4 regions of the Dehalobacter sp. MCB1 genome follow, and region 2 is predicted to be linked to each of the others. Evidence: riboswitches for the same ligand, from Rfam matches in the RefSeq annotation. Region 2 holds a riboswitch; each other region holds the start of a gene.
What was found. A riboswitch is a leader RNA that binds a small molecule or an ion and turns the genes downstream of it on or off. The one in region 2 is predicted to bind cyclic di-GMP.
Positions count from the first base shown of each region.

Region 1 (4,904 bases), on a different contig from region 2:
TGTTCATTGACGATATTGCTATCGAGGCTGCCTTCTCTGGAGCAGTTACGAATGACATCCCAGAGGGCAATTTTTCTGTCTAAAAGAAATTGTTTCCTGCTATCATAATCATCCATGGCATCCGCGGCATTAGACCATCCACGGGCATCGTCAAAAAGCGCATACATAATCCGCCAAAAGTGATTGTAAGGATGTGCATAATATTTCTGCTCCCTCAACGATTGCACTCCCGGCATCGAGCCGAGGATCAATACCCGGGACTCCTGATTGATGATCGGTTCAAATGAATAGATAATTTCCATTTCCATATCAGTCCATACTCCATTGTCTTGGATAAAAAAGTGATGGCGGCAGCTTGGTACGCTTGTCTCCCTTCGCTGTATTCAGCTGGGCCTGAGTCAGGAAAAAACTTTGGCTTAAATCAGTACCGCTAAGATCGGCATCACGCAAATCCGCCCCGATCAAATCAGCTCCGCCCAGATCGCTCCCGCTGAGGTCTGCGGCAATCAGACAGGCTCCTCTAAGGTTAGCCCCTCTGAGGTCTGTTTCCCGGAGATCTGCAGCAATCAGACTATTCCTGCGCTTAAACGTCTTCCGAATCCCAGCCTGAATATTCCGTTCCTGACAAACAAAAGCACGGACCAGTTCACTTGTTTGAAGCAGCAGGGTATTTACTTCGGTACGATATAAGGGTACATCCATTTTCAGAAGCTCGCCTGGGCTGAGCAGTGTCAGCCGTTCCGTCTCTTCCCGCAGGGTACGAAGCGCCTCATGAATTGAATGAGCCGGCCGTAATGTCTCTGCTTCTGTCAAATACCAGAGCATCTCCTGAAGCTGGCGAATGACAAGGAAAACTTCAAACATTTGCTCCCGGAATTCCGGTGATCGCCGCCAGTCTCTGCCGCCGTAACTGAGCTTGGATACTTTTGGCCCTGCGCCAAAACAGTCAAATGCTATGCAGCCTTTCAGACCCAGTCCCTGAAGATCTTGATAGATACTGCAGCGAAAATTTTCCTGCAGGTTCCGACAGGGTTGACCAGCCTCTTTATCGTTTGGGAAGCCTTCCGAAGCTGAAAAATACAGCGCGGTGCAGCACAACCCGAAGCAGTTCTCGCAGTCAGTTCCCAGACTGCGCCTCTGCTCAGCAAAAATGTCTATTGGTTCACGAATTCCAGACAATATTTGATCCTCCAAAACAAAGAACATTTGATTTATCCCCAGAAATGATGCTTGAATAGTCTGTTTAATCCTTTTTAGCCTTTCTAAGAACCAGTTGAATATTCAGACTATCGGCTTCCGCTTTTAGCAAGCGGACAGCTTCTTCAGCACTGCCCTTACAGTTGATCCGATCCATATGATGGATCTTATCCATCATATTATTCAGGACGGCAAGCGGCAGCAGGTTCACCGCCAGACAATAAAATCCCTTTGATTTGCCGTCATTGTAATCCGCGATTAGTTCCCCTAAAATTTTGTGTTTTTCCGTCAGTTCTTCAAGATAATTTTGAAGATCCATTTTAGCCTTGGCTTGATCCTGCAATACATTTTGATAGGATATAAAAGAATCGGCCTCGCTTGGAGCCTGATACCTCTCACATGGATAGACACTGCATTCAAAACAGTATTCAACATTTTGATGCTTTTTATTACAGGTAATTACGGCACAGGAAGGATGCTTCAAAAAAAAGTCCGGGCCCCCGCAGCCGGGGCACTTTGAAGAACCTTCCGTATGAAAACGCGGACAAAGACAGCAATTTAATCCGCATAATGAAAAGTCGGCGCATTTCCGCCTGTATTCTTTACTTACCATTGATTTGACCATCACATGCATCTCCCGGCAATAATCATTTGATAAAGATCAGATTTCAACCCCTGCAGAACAGTTCTCTGCAACTCTGTACTTCACGATCTTGCTTATTAACGCATACGGCATAGGCTTATTTAACGGGAATTGTACCGACCCTTTGGCTCCCTTATAACCGGCCAGTTCCTGTTTAAAGGCTTCAATCCCGCTTGGTGTCGGATAAAATCCAATGTGGTTCTTGAATGCTGCGAAATGAACGAGATTACCGTTCAGTACAAACGTAGGCATCCGATAGCTAATCTTTTCCACTGCGTCCGGTGCTGCTTCTCTTATCACATTTCTAATTGCTCTTAATATTTCCTGTATCTCATCAGGAAACTGCAAAATATACCCATCAACTGATTCATGAACCACTTTATCCGTTCCCATTTTTAGTTTCTCCTTTAACTATTTTCAGAATGTTATCCGCACGTATATAAATATCATTAATGAGTTATATGAATTTAAGCAGATTCCTCTGCTAAATTAAGAGACATTGATCATTTGGCACCAAAATAAAGAATAATTTTCCAAATAACCCCTGTAGAACCTGAAAGCAATGTGCTACAATGGTTCTATGACCGAAATATTAATCAAATAGGGATACAGGAGCAACGACAATGGCAAACCTGGTGAAAGCCAGGGACGCAAAGCTATGGGTCTTCCAGAATAATTCTGATGACTGCCAGGCTACCGAATCCGCTCAGGTTTGTTTTGAATGTCGCCATGCAGTCTGCTGGTGATTTTTTTGTTGCTTCAGCCAGCACTGATTTATTGGAAAGGAAGATTACAATTGCGTCAGGTAAGTGTAAACCGGCTTCAAAAGGGAGACGTGTTGGGAAGAACCATTTTCTCGCATAACGGCCGTTCATTGCTTGGTAAAGGAGTCACGCTGACCCAGCCATATATCGACCGGTTAAAAGAACTGGGCATTAGTATTGTCTATGTGGACGATGACGAAACCAAGGATATCGTTATTGAGGATGTTATTTCCGAGGAAAACAGGCGGGAGGCAATGAACTCCATTGAGCATTCAGCGGAAGCAGTACGAATCGGTAAAGACCTCAATGGTTTTCAAGTAAAAAAGACGGTAAACAACATCATCGGAGACATCCTGTTTCAAGAGAAGATATTTCTGAGCCTGACAGATATGCGGAGCTATGATAATCAAGTTTATGCGCATTCAGTCAGCGTCTGCGTCCTCGCAACCATTTTGGGCAAAGCTTTGGGACTGGATAAAGATACCCTGGAGGCGCTGGCAGTAGGGGCTTTGCTCCACGATATCGGGACTGTCAAGCTGCCAAAAGAGCTTGTCGCCAAACGTGAGGCCTTTACTCCGAAGGAAAATGACCTATATCAAACGCATACCATTCACGGATATGAAATACTTCGGAACAAACCCGAATTAAACTTATTGAGTGCGCATATTGCTTTGCAGCATCACGAATGGCTGAACGGAAGCGGCTATCCCCGGAAGCTGTCCGGCCGGCACCTCCATATCCTGGCCCAAATCGTCGGGCTGGCCGACTTTTATGATAATCTGGTCAATGATGGCCCGGGCCACTCCCGGATCGTACCGCATGAAGCCTGTGAAATTGTAATGGGATGTGCAAACAGACTATTCTCCCAGCAATTGGTTGTAACGTTCTTAAAGCATGTTGCGGCCTATCCGACCGGCTATACAGTTAAACTTAATACAGGTGAAGTTGGGATTGTAGTTGACCAGAATAAAAGTTTGCCGATGCGCCCGATTATCAGGGTATTAATCGCTGACAAAGGGCTGGCCCATGTCCAGGCTAAGGAATATAACCTTGTCGAAGATCTTACAACCTTTATTGTATCCATTGTCGAGTGAAGCTGATCCATTTTTTGAAAAAAATGCCGGCTCAAATGTTTTTTGGGCCGGCTAACCTATTATTTTGGAAGTTTTCCAAACACCTTCAGTATGGACCGGTGGAACGAATGAGGAAACGATGGTTCTGCAAACATTAGGACGCATTGGTCATGGATGACGTTTATCTGATTTTCCGTACAAAAGTCTATAGCCTCTTTGGATTCAGCCCCCTGCTGAATCCAGATATGTTTGACTCCGGCTTCTACCGCGTCCCTAACGACCTTATTGGTTTGGTCCGGAGGGATAACGATCACTACGCCGTCGGCTTTCTGCGGCAAAGACTGAAGGTTTTCATAGCAGATCTCGCCGTCAATACTGTCCGTATTGGGATTTACGGCAAAAACATTATACCCTCTCTTTTTTAACGATTTATACAGCCTATGCGAGAACTTCTTTTCGGATCTGGATACCCCGACCACAGCTAAAGTACGCTGGTCTAGAAAATCAGTGACTGAGCTCATTGTCGTCAAAAAAATGACCCCCCTTAATTAAATTATTGTTTATTTCTTGGCAATTTGGCTAATTCCTTCTTCCAATATTTATTTTCTGTGAAAACTATTTCAGTTCCTATCGTATTAATAAACAGGCTCTTATTTCCTTGCTTATATTCATGATGAACAGGCATTATTACTACATGTAAAAGCTTGCAATAATCTGGGCGGCCGGCAAAAACAGCACTTGCCCCAATAATGTGCCAATTAGTTTTGTAGCAATAAGCATAATGACCAATGCTTTCACATCAGCATAAGGCCTTATTCCTCTCAATGCCTGGTCTGTAATAATTGCTGATTTTGGGTCGATAAAAAAAGTAAGTAGAATACTTGCCATGCCATTAATGATTCCTGATGAAGCTGCTGCTGCTAGTGCTGCTTGCTCCGGGACCAGAAGAGCTGAGTAATTAGCGGCAAGGACCCCAATGGTATATATGCCTGTAACCAAAACATTGATAACAAGTAACCTTTTGGGTATCTCTCTATACCTTAGTCTTTCCAACATTGTCTTCGAAGGCCGTACAGCACTTTTTACAATTCGCTTAATATTATTTGCCTGCAGGGCCTCGACAACCAAGGAAGGTACAGAACCGGCTAATTCTAAACGTTTAACAGCAATTTCAAATATCTTTAAGAATGTAGGTATGAGCAAGATTCCAAATAAGGTCCCTGCTGT
Region 1 covers NZ_LXPC01000004.1:187,270-192,173, forward strand. Annotated here, with positions in the region: gene A7K50_RS03085 (DNA-deoxyinosine glycosylase) at 1-308, opposite strand, end outside; gene A7K50_RS03090 (pentapeptide repeat-containing protein) at 310-1,206, opposite strand; gene A7K50_RS03095 (DUF3795 domain-containing protein) at 1,244-1,822, opposite strand; gene A7K50_RS03100 (DUF1801 domain-containing protein) at 1,859-2,233, opposite strand; cyclic di-GMP riboswitch class I at 2,456-2,541, shown strand; gene A7K50_RS03105 (HD-GYP domain-containing protein) at 2,637-3,698, shown strand; gene A7K50_RS03110 (CoA-binding protein) at 3,758-4,198, opposite strand; gene A7K50_RS03115 (lipid II flippase Amj family protein) at 4,368-4,904, opposite strand, start outside.
Region 1: another riboswitch for cyclic di-GMP. It lies ahead of A7K50_RS03105 (HD-GYP domain-containing protein); the one in region 2 lies ahead of A7K50_RS09350 (transglutaminase-like domain-containing protein).

Region 2 (4,904 bases):
GGCAATACGGCGATTGCTGCCCATAAAGATATGTACGGATCATGGTTTAGAAATTTATATAAACTGAATCCCGGGAATCAGATCTATCTCACTTACAAAGGGAAAAAGTACATTTATTTTGTTGAAAAGGTTTATCCGATTATGACCAATGATTGGAGCGTTATCGCTCCCACCGAAGAGCCGGTCCTCACCCTGACCACTTGTTACACGAAGACAGAGCGGCTGGCCTGCAGGGCTGTTTTGAAAGAAATACAAGAAAAATAAAAAGAGGTAAAGCCTCTTTTTATTTTTGTTCTAAAATAATCACAATTTTAATCAATATTTTCTTATCCTATATTGTATTAAAGAGGGACTTAATTTATAATAAATTTACATATAGCATAGCCAATATTTGGATAGGAATGGTTATTGTGGCACTGGAAAAAGAAGAACTTCAAAATATCATTGAAGAAGGACCCATCTATATTCGTACCTTTGGACAGTTCTGTGTCAAAAGGGGTAGTGTTGTTTTGTCCGCGGAGTCCCACAAGTCTCAAAAAATGTGGGATTTGTTCAAATATTTTATCACCAACCGCGGAAAAAATATAATGCCCGAGACCATTCAGGATACGCTCTGGCCTGATCAGGATTACGAGTATTCCAATAAGGCTTTCCGAACAATGATTTACCGTCTGCGTAAGGCACTGAATAAAGGTGCCTTGGACAATGATGCTATGAATGAGGATCAGCTGATTATATATACCCATGGCTGTTATGGCTGGAATCCGGACATTAATTATCGGCTGGACGCTGAAGAATTTGATCAATATTTTACGGCAGCCAGGCAAAATAAATCTGTTGATCCGCAAAAATCCATGTCGTACTATCAAAATATCTTAGCGTTGTATCTGGGCAGTTACCTTTCAGAATCCATATACAACGAATGGACAATACCTCTGAGAAATCATTACCGGCGTTTGTATCTCCAAGCGATGTCGGATTACTGCTGCCTTCTCACAGCACAAGGAGAGAACAAGCTTGTGATCGAGGTTTGTGAAAAAGTGATCATTAATGAACCGCTTGAGGAAGAATTTCATGTTATCCTGATGGAGGCACTTCTCAAAGAAGGAAAAGTGAAAGATGCCAAACAGAATTATGAATATATCACAAGTAAACTGTATCAGGAATTTGGTGTCAGGCCATCTACCGAATTGAGGAATCTATATAGTAGGATTACAGCGAAGGATAAGACTGTGCGGGCTGACATCGAATCCGTACAGGAGGAAATTGCCGGCACGGATGGTGACGGACCATTTTTCTGTGACAGAGCAACTTTTAAATCTGTTTATGATCTCGAAAGGCGAAGAGTAGAACGCAGCGGCCAGTCAATGTTTACAGTGCTATTGACCTTGCAGCCCAGTGAAAAAACGGTACTGAACAAAGACGCTGCCGACAAAGCTTTTCAGACATTAAAAGAAATTGTCGCCAGAAGTCTGCGAAAGGGAGATGTCTGTGCAACCTGGGATGAACTCCAGCTGGTCCTTATCCTACAGGGCATTAATGTGGAGAGTACGCGGATGGTTGTTGGACGTCTTGAGAATGCCTTCCGAGAAAAGACACGACAGAACGATGTCATCTTGAAGGCAAGATACCAGCCGATCGTTGCCAATCAGACGATTGCCAATGAAATGATTTGAATGACTTCATCAATAAATCCGACATCATCATGGATGATGCCGGATTTATTATTATCTTATATGATTTGACAGGAGATTTCTTAGTAAAGGGTTACTGAAGTATTTTTATGGGTCTTCGCAAAGGTTCCCGCATCCATGTTCAGATATTTGGTCGTGCTGGCCGTTACGAATTTCTTGTTCTTAATATAACCTGCATCCCAGGTAGTATCGATGCTGATCCATTCTCCGTCAACCAGAGCTTCATTCCAGGCATGTTTTTCGTAGGCCTGCTGCGAGCTGCTCCAGGCATCTCCATATACGACTCTGGTTTGCACACCGGCTGCTCTGGCCAGTGCTGTGAAGGCGAAGGAATAATCTCTGCATGTTCCTTTTTTGCTTCTGATGACATCTGTCGCTGTATTGACGCCGATATTTCCGCTGTAATACGCATTGGTATCATAAGCAATATTCTTTGTAACCCAGCTGTGTATGGCGATTACTTTATCCATATCCGTTGTGCATGTTTTCGTAAGGGAAGCTGCTAGGTTTTTGATGGTAGGATTGTCACTATTTACAAAACCGGAAGGAGTTAGGCAAAAGTAATTTTCTGTTGAAGTATTCTGTACCTCGAAGCGAATGCTACCGTCAAACTGTTTTCCGTTGTCTCCAACCCAGATCGTATATAGACCGGCTCCAAAACGCAGCCAAATTACTTTAGAGAACACACCTTGATTCACAGAGACGGGGACCGTTGTGATTTCCCCATTGGGTCCTCTCAGGCAAAGCCAGATCTTACTCAGAGTGCTTGTCCCTTCGATGGTGAAGGAACGGTCATATTGGGTGCCACTAATTGAAGGAGAGGTCACCTGTATGGTATCTGTCTGGAACGCTACGTTGTAAGCCGCTTCTGCTTTTGTTGTGCTAAGGGTTATAAACATCAGAGCTGCCAAAACAACTGATATTACTTTCAAAGATAATTTTCTTTGCATCGTGTTGAACCACCTTTCTCGGTTAAAAAAAATCCCTCTTCAGGGGCTACCTGAAGAGGGCAATCATTATGTCAAAATGATAAAGACTTGTCCTGCACTTTCGGTAACCCGGCTGCCATAACCTTGCGGTGTTAGGCCCGTAGCTTTGCGTCTCCGTCTTTCGGCGGGTTTGCCATTATCGTCTGCTATTTAGTTTTGAAAATCGTTTAACTATTAATACAAAATACCTGTTCCGGATACCGAAACAGGCGTTATAAGCACTATAACTGCACTTTCGGTAACCCGGCTGCCATAACCTTGTGGTGTTAGGCCCGTAGCTTTGCGTCTCCGTCTTTCGGCGGATTTGCCATTTATCGCTTTTGCTTATCCAAATTATAGTATACAAATTGCCTCTTGGCAATAGTTTTTTAAAAAGATGTAACTAGTATGTGACATTTTTTAGCAAAATAATTCCTGCAGCAGCGGGTTTAATTTTCGAGCACTTTCTTGATCTAGCCAGGCCAGGGACCAGCAGCCGGCCCCGCCAAGGCCGAATGTGTTGATTAAGGAAAGTTTTGCCTTCCAGCTTTGACAGTCGTCAAAATAAACTGTCCACTGGAAGCCATGCTCATCCGTATAGAAAAAAAACGGTATGCCTAGGGGGTCTGAAGGGACGGTCTTTCTGGTAACTTTTCCATGATAGCGAGAAGCGGTTTGTATGGCAACGGTAAGCCCAAGTGCCTTGGATGCCCAGCGGGTGCCGTCTTGTCGCCAAGCCCTTCCGTAATAGGGCATGCCCATTAGAATTTTTTCGCAAGGAATCCGGGTAACTGCGTAAGCCATGACCTTGCTTACCCAGTCCAGTGGGGCGATTGGACCTGGAGCGGATGTAGCATAATGCAGATCGTAGGACATGATCTGTATATAGTCGACATATTTGGCGAGTTCAGGGTAATTATACTGAACGCACCAGGGCTCTGCTGTGTCGGAAGTCCGGGACATCACAGAGACGAGGGTGAGCTTTCCTTCGGCGGATAACTGCGCATAGAGGGTTTTCATTAAAGCGGTAAGTCCCGGTCCGGTATCGGACGAGAGCGCTTCAAGATCGACCAGAATCCCGTCCGCTCCGGTATCCCTGATGAGCTTCAGGCAGCTTTCCTTAAAAATACTGCGTTTCAGAGGATCACGCAGCATATCCCCGGCAGTCTTGCCGCTACCCAGCACCATCGGAACCACTTTGGCGCCGCTGCGTTGTCCGAGAGCGACCAGGTACTTCGGTATTTCAGGATCGGTAAAGACACAGCCAAAACTGCCATCCGCTTGCAGCGGCCCTGCAAAATTTGGGACCAGGATATCAATTGATTTCAGAAGATTGCCGGAAACGCAGGCCAATTGTTTCTCGTAAGCCGCCTTACTGCCGTATCCATCCCAGAACTGAAGGTTAGTTATCATCTTGAAACCCCACTTCTTAGTTTCTTATCTTCTGATATCAATATTCAGTAAGAAAAAAGAGGGTGCGTGAACACCCTCTAGTACTAAATAGTAAATTACAGTCAGACTTAAGTATATCGGGCCTGTCTGCATGCCACAATTCCGCTTTCGGCCGTTGTGTCATCCTTGACACGTCGCTCCTTGCCATCCATGGCATCGCGACATTAGGCCATCCGTGGCCGTCAAAAGGCCGCGCTTCGCTTCCTTGCTCCGCTTGACGCTGGAACTGTGGCATGCAGACTCAACGTCATGGAGTCTGTAAAAAATTAGTTGATCCGCTCTTTTAGCAGCGGGTATAGCTCCGGAGTACTGACTTCGTTGATCCAGCCCATGGACCAGCCGCCGATGCCCCCGAGATTGTATTCGTCCATGATATCCAATTTTTCTCCCCAGCTCAGCCGGTCATCAAAATAAGCTGTCCTGCTGTAGCCGCTTTCATCGACATATTTAAAGGTCGGTACGCCGATCGGGTCTGTCAACGTGGTCTCTCGGGTGATTGTAGCACAGAACTGGTCAGCGGTCTGCGTCGCGACTGCCCAGCCAAAGACCTTGGACACCCAGCCGCTTCCTTCTGTTCTCCAGGCTCTTCCGTAGTAAGGTACACCCATCAGAATCTTTTCCGAAGGGATTTCAGTCACAGCATAAGCGATAACTTCTCTGACCCAATCCAATGGCGCAATCGGGCCGGGAGCAGACGTCGAATAATGTTTGTCATAAGACATAATCTGAATATAATCTACAACCTGCGCAAGGTCACTGTAATCGTACTCGTCGTACCAGGGCTGATCGG
Region 2 covers NZ_LXPC01000012.1:326,831-331,734, forward strand. Annotated here, with positions in the region: gene A7K50_RS09340 (class E sortase) at 1-264, shown strand, start outside; gene A7K50_RS09345 (BTAD domain-containing putative transcriptional regulator) at 411-1,676, shown strand; gene A7K50_RS09350 (transglutaminase-like domain-containing protein) at 1,757-2,644, opposite strand; cyclic di-GMP riboswitch class I at 2,744-2,828, opposite strand; cyclic di-GMP riboswitch class I at 2,918-3,002, opposite strand; gene A7K50_RS09355 (glycosyl hydrolase family 18 protein) at 3,083-4,075, opposite strand; gene A7K50_RS09360 (cell wall-binding repeat-containing protein) at 4,381-4,904, opposite strand, start outside.

Region 3 (4,904 bases), on a different contig from region 2:
TCAAAAAGGTGACGGCTCCATACAAATACCCGAGGATACTTGAATTTGTCGACGAGCTGCCGAAGACGATCGGCGGCAAGATCAAACGCGCCCAGATCCGTCGCGAAGATACGGAAAAGTTTCAGGGATAAAGAATAACTTTTAACATATACCTATCAATCATTGAATATTGTGATGATGCACCCCACATTATCGTGGGGTGATTTTATGCCTTGAAAAGTGGTGAGATTTTCATGTAAAATGAACTATAAATAATCAATAGGATAAATGTCAATTTGAAAGTAATGATGGATATATGTTGTTGCTGAAGAAAGGATAAACTGATGTTTCCGAGCGATTTGAACTATAGAATGCCTGCGGAATGGGATAGACACGAACGTACCTTTATTTCGTGGCCAGTTCGGGCATCAATGTGCCACCCCGAAGACTACGAGGCTGTTTGCGAGGGCTATACCGACATTATTCGAGCTATCGGGGAATTTGAACCCGTCACCGTGCTGGTAAACCCCGACGAACGATCTCTGCTCGAAGGCCGCTTTCGGAACAGGCAGATTGAGCTCCTGCCGTTGGCGCACAATGATGCCTGGCTTCGGGATAACGGGCCGACGTTTATCGTCAATGATCGGGGAGATACAGCCGGCATCAACTGGCACTTCAATGCCTGGGGCGGCAAATACCCGGACTGGGATCTGGACAACCAGGTCGCACCGCAAATATTGAAGCACCTTGGACTAAAACCGTTTGATGCGCCCCTGATTATGGAAGGCGGCTCGCTGCACGTGGACGGAGATGGTACACTCTTGACAACGGCCGAATGTCTGCTCAATCCGAACCGTAACCCTGATTTTTCCCGGGAACATATTTTGGAACTATTGAAGAAATATTTGAGTATCCACAAAGTCATCTGGCTGGAAAAAGGCTTATACGGGGATGAAACAGACGGTCATGTTGACAATATCGCTTGTTTTGCTTCGCCTGGCAAAATCGTGATTCAGATCTGTGACGACCCTTGCGATCCGAATTATGCGATTACCCGGGAAAACCTCGCGGTGTTAAACCAGGAAACGGACGCCAAAGGAAGAACCTTTGAAATCATCCCAATACAACAGCCTCCCGCCGTATTTGCCGACGGTAAACGCCTGACGTTGAGTTATTTAAACTTTTACTTTGTTAACGGCGGAATTATTTTACCTGTATTTGGGGGCCAGGCTGCCGAAACCGATGCCCTGGCTATTCGGACCCTGAGCGGGATTTTTCCGGAAAGACGGATCCGCACCATTGATGGAATGGCAATTATTGGGGAAGGCGGCAATGTTCACTGTACCACCCAGCAGATGCCTGCGGTAGATCTATAAAAATAATAGGCAGTAGGGAAGGAATTTAACGATGAGAAACGTCAAAGTGGCAGCAACACAAATGCGCTGCACCAGTAACGTTGAAGAAAATATTGCCGGGGCAGAGACACTGGTCAGGGAGGCAGCGGCCCGAGGAGCCCAGATTATCCTGTTGCAGGAACTGTTCGAGACCCCATATTTCTGTCAGAAAGAAAAATCAGATTATTACGGATATGCGAAAGAGCTAGAAAATAATCAGGCGGTCAGGCATTTCCGGCAAATCGCCAGAGAGCTGGAAGTCGTCCTGCCAATCAGTTTCTATGAGAAGAGAAACTATGCGCGCTACAATACAATTGCCATGATTGATGCCGACGGTGAGATCCTCGGCAAATACAGAAAAAGCCATATCCCTGACGGGCCGGGCTATGAGGAAAAATTCTATTTTAACCCCGGTGACACAGGCTTTAAAGTCTGGCAAACGCGCTACGCCAAGATTGGGGTCGGCGTCTGTTGGGATCAATGGTACCCGGAAGCTGCCCGCTGCATGACCCTGATGGGGGCAGAGATCCTGTTATATCCGACGGCCATCGGTTCAGAACCGCTGGACCAGACGATTGATTCCAAAGACCATTGGCAGGCCTGCATGCTCGGCCACGCTGCCGCGAACCTGATCCCCGTGGTCGCTTCCAATCGGATCGGCGTCGAGGAAGATGAAGATTCCAGGATTACCTTTTACGGTTCCTCCTTTATTGCCGGACCACTTGGCAAAAGAATTGCGGAAGCAGGGCGTACTGAGGAAACTGTACTGGTGGCTGAGTTTGACCTCGATCAGCTTGAGGTCCAGCGCCTGGAGTGGGGAATCTTCCGGGACCGTCGGCCTGATTTATATGGGATTATTGCTTCCTATGACGGAGAACTAATAGACTGATTCGTAAATTAAATAATTATACAATAATTGATTATTCATACATTTATTGACAGATTTCGTGTATTTTACTATAATTAAATCAAATCAAATGATCCTTAGGCAAACCTGTTGAAAAGCAGGGACGCAAAGCTACGAGTCTAAGTGCTGAAGCATATTGACAGTCGGGTTGCACACAGAAGATGAAAACCGCGGCTGCTTTGGCCGCGATTTTTTTTGAGGGAGGATCTACATGACAGCCGATTCCATCGTTGCAGCCAGTATTTCGATTACCTTGGTCTTGTTAATATCTTACGGATTTTTATATTTTTCCGAAAAGAAACATTATTTCTTAGCATGGAGTCTTTCTGTCTTAACGCTGATGATAACCTATCTTTCCAGAACTGCATTGCTGGAAACCAACAGCCCGTCCGTGGTGCTTCAGATTATCAACTATGCCTCTTCGATCGCAGGGTACTGGCTGGTATTCAAGGGTACGCAGTTGTTTTTTAGCAGAAGCTATCCGGTGTTCTGGGATATCGGCACGGGCTTTCTGATCCTTGCTTTTATATGTATTGCTGTTCAGGGAATCCCGACAACCGCTCTTTTACTTCTGTCTGTTGTCTGGATCATTGCATTATTGTCCAAAGCCGCTATGACATGCTTAAAAGCAAAAACACCGCAAGGCCCGATCCGAATAATACTTGGCTATACCTATATTTTTTGGGCCTTATCGATTTTACTTTATCCGTTGTGCAAATTAATTAACGTTATTCCACCGTCTGTAGGTTATTTAGTTGCCGGTGTTGTTGGTCTACTTGCTTATCTCAATATGCAGGCCCTGTATTTTCAAAGCATCCGGGAGGAGCTTGAAAGCAAAGAAGCAAATATCAGAAAACTTGTCATTTATGATAAATTAACCGGGGCCTACAGTCGTACCTATTTTGAAAATACGTTGGAAGATTTCCTGGATAAAACCCTCATGCCTGCAGCATTGGTCATGGGGGATTTTAATGGTCTGAAACTAATCAACGACACCTTTGGTCATGAAAAAGGGGATGAATTACTTGCGGACGGGGTCAGAATTATGCAGGAGACCATTGGCCCGGAAAATGTGATTATCCGATGGGGCGGGGACGAGTTTATCATTATCATGCCTGGTGTGCCGCTTGATCAGGCTGGCGTGCTTTTAAACAATGTCAAGGATAACTTAAAAATCTCCCGCCCGAAAACAGTACCGATCGATATCTCGTTTGGCTCGACGTTTTTTGAGAACAGGGAACAGCCCTTGGCAGAAATGATCAACCAGGCTGAGGAAAAAATGTATAGCAACAAACTGAATGAAAGCAAGAAAACCCGCCTTGCGATCATCGAGTTCCTGGAAAAACTGCTCTGGGAAAAAGATTATCAGACGGAAGCCCATGTCATGAGGCTGAAAAGTCTGGTCAGTAAATTTGGCAGTCAGATCGGCTTATCCGCAAGGGAAATCGTTGAACTGGTCCAGGTTGCGATGCTGCATGATATCGGCAAGATTGGCGTTCCGGGGGAAATCTTAAAAAAACAAGGTGACTTGACCCCGGAAGAATGGAGCATCATGAAAAAACATTCTGAAATCGGCTATCGGATTACGCAGTCTTCCAGGGAATTAGCGCATGTCTCGGAAGCCGTTCTCGGTCATCATGAATGGTGGAATGGGAAAGGTTACCCGCAGGGGCTGAAAGAAGATGAAATTCCGCTATTCTCGAGGATTGTATCCATTGTGGATTCCTACGATGTGATCACGCATGAAAGGCCTTATAAACGGGCCATGGACCCGTATAGTGCACTTGTTGAAATCAATAAATGCGCCGGCAAACAGTTTGATCCGTATCTGGTTACTGTTTTTAATAAGATTATGCAGGAATCCCTTGTTGTGAATGATAGGTAGCTGCCAAAAGGCGAAGAGGAATATAAATAAATACTTGGAGTGATATACTTATAGTAACGTTAACCTTATGAAATAGAGTTATTGGAGGAAAACAACATGATTTTAACAACGACACCGTCCGTAGAAGGACGCAGGATCACCGAATACTACGGGGTGATTACCGGAGAAGCCATTATGGGGGCCAATATTGTCCGCGATATTTTTGCGAGTATCACCGACGTAATCGGTGGACGTTCCGGAACGTATGAAGGCAAGCTGCAGGAGGCCCGCAATATTGCGTTGAGAGAAATGGAAGACCGGGCGTTCCAGATGGGCGCCAACGCCGTAGTCGGTATCGATCTGGATTATGAAGTTATCGGAGCCAACGGCAGTATGTTGATGGTCAGTGCTTCCGGGACCGCCGTAAGAGTAGAATAATCCCGAAATATTCAAAAGATACCCGCGAGCTCTGTACCAGCGGGTATCTTTCTGCTAGGCTAAGGGTATTGGAGTCTCTCAACCAAAGGATTAAATAAAAACCATTTATTAATATCTTCATCATAGTTTGTACTGTAAGCAGTACGTAGTAACAATACTTCGGGATACGCGAGATTTTCTACAACATACATGCAAAAGCCAGATAAAGACTGGAGGCAGTGATAGATGAACGCTATAGATGATGAGAAAACGAAATGTCTAATCATTCACGGGTTTGGTGGCGGGGTACACGAAGTGAAGCCTTTGGCCGAATATTTGACTG
Region 3 covers NZ_LXPC01000010.1:17,639-22,542, forward strand. Annotated here, with positions in the region: gene A7K50_RS06460 (AMP-binding protein) at 1-131, shown strand, start outside; gene A7K50_RS06465 (agmatine deiminase family protein) at 324-1,355, shown strand; gene aguB (N-carbamoylputrescine amidase) at 1,387-2,262, shown strand; cyclic di-GMP riboswitch class I at 2,351-2,436, shown strand; gene A7K50_RS06475 (diguanylate cyclase) at 2,492-4,165, shown strand; gene A7K50_RS06480 (heavy metal-binding domain-containing protein) at 4,262-4,582, shown strand; gene A7K50_RS06485 (alpha/beta fold hydrolase) at 4,808-4,904, shown strand, end outside.
Region 3: another riboswitch for cyclic di-GMP. It lies ahead of A7K50_RS06475 (diguanylate cyclase); the one in region 2 lies ahead of A7K50_RS09350 (transglutaminase-like domain-containing protein).

Region 4 (4,904 bases), on a different contig from region 2:
AACGATGTGCAATAAGGTCCAAACCTGCGGTATCCTCTCAGGGATTGGCCGCGGATTTGAAGCCTTCGTTGGCCCTGCCTTTAATATTCCGATGGTAGAGTCTTCTTGTACTTACTGCGGGCAATGTGTCCAGGTATGCCCTACAGCGGCGCTTACGGAAATTAATCATACCGATAAAGTATGGGAAGCTTTAAATGATCCGGATAAATATGTGATTGTCCAAACTGCTCCTGCTATCCGCGTAGCCATCGGAGAAATATTTGATATGGAACCGGGAACAATTGCAACCGGGCAGCTTGTAACCGCGTTAAAACGTATTGGATTTAACGCAGTTTTCGATACGGATTTTGGAGCGGATCTGACAATTATGGAAGAAGCCTCAGAACTGATCTACCGTCTGCAGAACAATAAAACACTCCCGATGCTTACGAGCTGCTGTCCAGCTTGGGTCAAATTTATTGAGCATCAGTTTCCTGAATTGTTGGAAGTGCCTTCCACCTGCAAGTCGCCGCATATTATGTTCGGTACAATCGTAAAAACTTACTATGCCGAGAAGAATGGCATTGACCCGGACAATATCGTAATGGTCTCCGTCATGCCCTGTATTGCCAAGAAAGCTGAGGCCAAGCGTCCGGAACTGACCAAGGATGAGCATAATAACGTCGATATTGTCGTTACGACTCGGGAACTTGGCCTGATGATCAAAGAAGCCGGTCTCGATTTTATCAATCTGCCTTCGAGTGAATACGACAAACCATTGGGTGAGACCACAGGCGCCTCAGTGATCTTCGGAACCAGCGGCGGGGTTATCGAAGCTGCACTCAGGACAGCTTATGCGTGGCTGACCGGTGAAGAATTACAGAAAGTTGAGTTGGAGCAGCTCCGAGGAGACACAGGATTGCGAAAGGCCACAGTGCAAATTGGCGATAAGACGCTACGGATAGGCATCGCCAGCGGGCTCGGAAACGCCCGGACCCTACTCGAAGAAATCAGGGACGGCAAGGATCAATATGAAGCCATTGAAATTATGGCTTGTCCCGGAGGTTGTGTTGCTGGAGGCGGGCAGCCTTACCATCACGGCAATTTTGAAATTGTTCGAAAGCGTCAGGAAGCCATCTATCAAGAAGACAAAAATAAAAAGATCAGAAAATCTCATGAGAATTCAGAAATCCAGAAACTATATCAGGAATATCTGGGCCAGCCTTTCAACGACATGGCCCATAGACTGCTTCATACTCACTTTGAAGAACGGGAAAGAATTTAATAGTATCGCAGCAAAATATACGCCGAGGCGATCACAATGGATAGAAGCATGAATGGAAACCCGATCAGGAAATACTTTTTGTAACTGATTGGATAGCCGTTTTTTTCGGCAATCCCCGAAACAATGACGTTGGCCGAGGCGCCGACAATTGTACCGTTTCCGCCCAGGCAGGCGCCCAGAGCCAAAGACCACCAGAGCGGCTGGAGCTGTTCCGGGGTCAGCCCACCGAGGACCCCGATTTTTTGAATCAACGGAATCATGGTGGCCACGAACGGAATATTATCGACGAAAGCCGAAAAAATAGCGGAAAGCCAGACGATCAGCATCGCCATGACGACCGGCACACCGCCGGTAAGCCCCAGGCTCCATTCAGCAATCTTGTCCAGGACGCCGACTTCGACCAATCCTCCGACTAAAACGAATAATCCAGTAAAGAAGAAGATCGTTGGCCATTCAATCGCTAGAAATACCTCTTCCGGTTCCTCGCGGCTCAGTACCATGAGCAGCATGCCTCCGGCCAGCGCAATCGTAGCGGTCTCAACATGGATGACGGCGTGCAGCATAAAACCGACAATGGTCAGAGCAAGCACGGCCAGGCTTCTTTTGAGCTGGGCCCAGTCTTTAATATAGTCGTATTCATTTTGCGACAGCAGCAGGGCGATGGATTCCTGATCGGTCTTTAGCTTTTTGCGATAAAGAAAATAAAAGCCCAACAGGGTAACAGCCAAGATTACAATTGTCACAGGTGTCAGGTTCACCATGAAATCCATAAAAGTAAGCTCTGCCGGTCCGGCAATCATAATATTCGGCGGATCACCGATCAGGGTCGCGGTTCCCCCGATGTTACTGGCCAGAATCTGGGTAATCAGAAAAGGCATCGGGTTTAATTTCAAGGTTTCAGCAATCACAATGGAGACCGGAACAATCAGCAAAACAGTCGTCACGTTATCCAGAAAAGCCGATAAAATGGCAGTCAGTATAGCCAAAGAGATCAACAGTCTGATTGGATTGCCTTTGACTTTCTTGGCGACCCAAATAGCCAGAAAACCGAAGACACCGGAACGTCTGGTCAGATCGACAATGATCATCATGCCGATAAGTAAACCCAGCGTATTCCAGTCAATGTGTTCGACAGCAGTTTTCTGCGGGAATACACCTAAAAGAATCAGGAGACAGGCACCGAGGGCCGCGGTGACAGCCCGCGGGATTTTCTCCGTTACGATCAGTGCATAAGTAGCTACAAAAATAACAAGGGTCAGAATCAAGGTCATGAATCGTACACCTCCATCATTAGTGTGGTCAATTTTTATTGGCCTAACCGGTTATAGTACACAAAATAGTTGAAATAAAAAAGAGCAGATCCGTAAAAGGAACTGCTCTCCCCTGAGAAGTTCAAAATCCTTGTAGTCTGGCAATCCTGTCAGAATATCCTGGAAACGCATTACATGCATTTCGAATCCCCTAATTTAGACCCATGACTTTAGCGTCCTTCACTTTCGTAAAGTTTGCTCCAACACATTAAAAACCATATTGTATTTTTAAGTGAAATCTGAAAATCCTGTCAACCCGATTGTGTCCAGAAAAGTATAGCATCTCTGTTCACACTTTGTAAAGATACCACGGACACGATCGGAGATACGCCTTGGATACCACGAAGCTAAAAATGAAGCTGGGTTGGCAATGCCGGTATCATCTTATACTTTTTGATAAAAAAACGAGGAAACGGATTTAAGACCGTGCTGGCTTTTGCCAAATAAATGCTCTGTACAGCCTGTGAAAAGGATCCCTTCCGTCTTCAGGGAGTCCGCAAATTTTTTATACAGCACATCCTTTGCTTCATCGGTAAAATAGATCACGACATTGCGACAAGCAATCAGATCAAAGCCCCGGTCAAACCTATCGGTAAGCAGGTTCTGCGTCTTGAAAGTCAGATTCCTGGTGAGCGTGCTTTTAATCTGAAATTTCATATCAGATTTGTTGAAATACTTATCAAGAAGATAGGGGGGAGTGCTGGCAAAATCACGTTCGTCATAAATACCTGACTGGGCCTGCTTTAAGACGTTGACGTCAATATCTGTTCCAAGAATACTGAAGTTTGTTCCCGGAAAATATTCCGCCATAATGATCGCCATGGTGCAGGCTTCCTGGCCTGCTGAACAGCCCGCGCTCCATATTTTTAAGGAAGATCTGGTCTTCAACAAATCGGGGATAATTTTTTCCCGAAAGACATCCCACTGCTTGACATCACGGAAAAACTGTGTGACGTTGATGGTCAGGTGTTTAAAAAAAGCATCGTAAAGGTCAGGTTTAAGATTGAGGTCCTTCAGGAAGTCCGTATAATTTTCCTGGTAGCCCCTTGTGTTCATGAAGTTTAGGATCCGTCTCTTCATCTGGTTTTCTTTATAATAGTTCAAGTCAAGACCGCTGACATTTTGGAAAGCTTTAACGAATCTAGGATAATCCGTAATCATGCCCGTGCCGTTCATCATTCTTTATTGCTCCTTCCGCTAGTACAACGTTTTAATAACTATTCAAAATATTGTAAAGGCCAATTCAATTTTAATATCAGGTGAATAAATCGATAATAAGTCCTTTAATTTCATGGATTTTTTCCAGGATTTTTAACGGTTCAGATTGGGAAGAGAGTACCTGTTCACCCAATTCTTCCAGTGTCTTGTTGATTTTCGTTACCCGGGCCATGACTTTCGGCTGGCCTCGGTAATCCCAAAAAGTTTCCTCTTGCATATTTCTGCTTTTTCCAAAGGTTGATTGAAGAAAACTTTTGACCAGGGTTTTAAATTCCATCAGATTTTCCAAAGATCTGTTCTCGGAGAGCTTTTGTCCCTGCTTTTCAAGACGTTTCAGAAAAAGTTGCATCTCCTGGCTTTGAAGTTGACGGGAATGTGATAGAATATTGCTGAAGCTGCTTTCCTTTTTTTCTGAAGATTGATGAAGATCAATCCCAAAATTATTTTTTGGGGTGGAATTATTAATTTTTAGTGACATGTTACTCCCTCCGTGAAAGGATAAAAAATATGAAATCACGCCGGACTTTTCTAAAAATTGTAGCCGGACTGGCGGCATTTGTTATCCCCTGGACGGTCCTGCCCGGGGCATGGGGGCAGAAACTCGGAAGCCTTCTGGGAATTCCGTCTTCCAGCATTGAGTTTGCTTCGGGTGAAGGTACTGTTTGGGTGCCTTCAATCCAGGCGATTTCCAGAAAAGCCATCGAAGATGTTCAGTACTTGTCTCATGCCAATCTCGAAGGCCGTCGGGCGGGAACTGCGGGAGAGACCAAAGCGCTTGTCTACCTGGAAGGACAATTTAAGGCCTTACTACTTAAGTCTTTCAGTGCGGACAATTACTGGCAGCTATTTTCGATTCCTTCGATGAAAGAAAAGATGATTGACGGCAGAGCGCTTTTTCGACCGGATGAAGCGGACACACTTCGGGTTCCAGCGGCCAATATCTTAGCTGGTATTACCGGGAATAACCCAAAACAGACACTTATCCTCTCTGCCCATTTTGATCATCTCGGTATTTATAACGGGGAAGTCTATCCGGGTGCGAATGACAATGCTTCTGGTGTGGGCTGTATTCTTCAAGTCATGCGTCGGCTGGTGAAAGAGGCACAAGACGG
Region 4 covers NZ_LXPC01000004.1:75,229-80,132, reverse strand. Annotated here, with positions in the region: gene A7K50_RS02580 (NADH-dependent [FeFe] hydrogenase, group A6) at 1-1,264, shown strand, start outside; gene A7K50_RS02575 (ArsB/NhaD family transporter) at 1,261-2,535, opposite strand; cyclic di-GMP riboswitch class I at 2,664-2,784, opposite strand; gene A7K50_RS02565 (protein-glutamate O-methyltransferase CheR) at 2,959-3,753, opposite strand; gene A7K50_RS02560 (YaaR family protein) at 3,830-4,270, opposite strand; gene A7K50_RS02555 (M20/M25/M40 family metallo-hydrolase) at 4,300-4,904, shown strand, end outside.
Region 4: another riboswitch for cyclic di-GMP. It lies ahead of A7K50_RS02575 (ArsB/NhaD family transporter); the one in region 2 lies ahead of A7K50_RS09350 (transglutaminase-like domain-containing protein).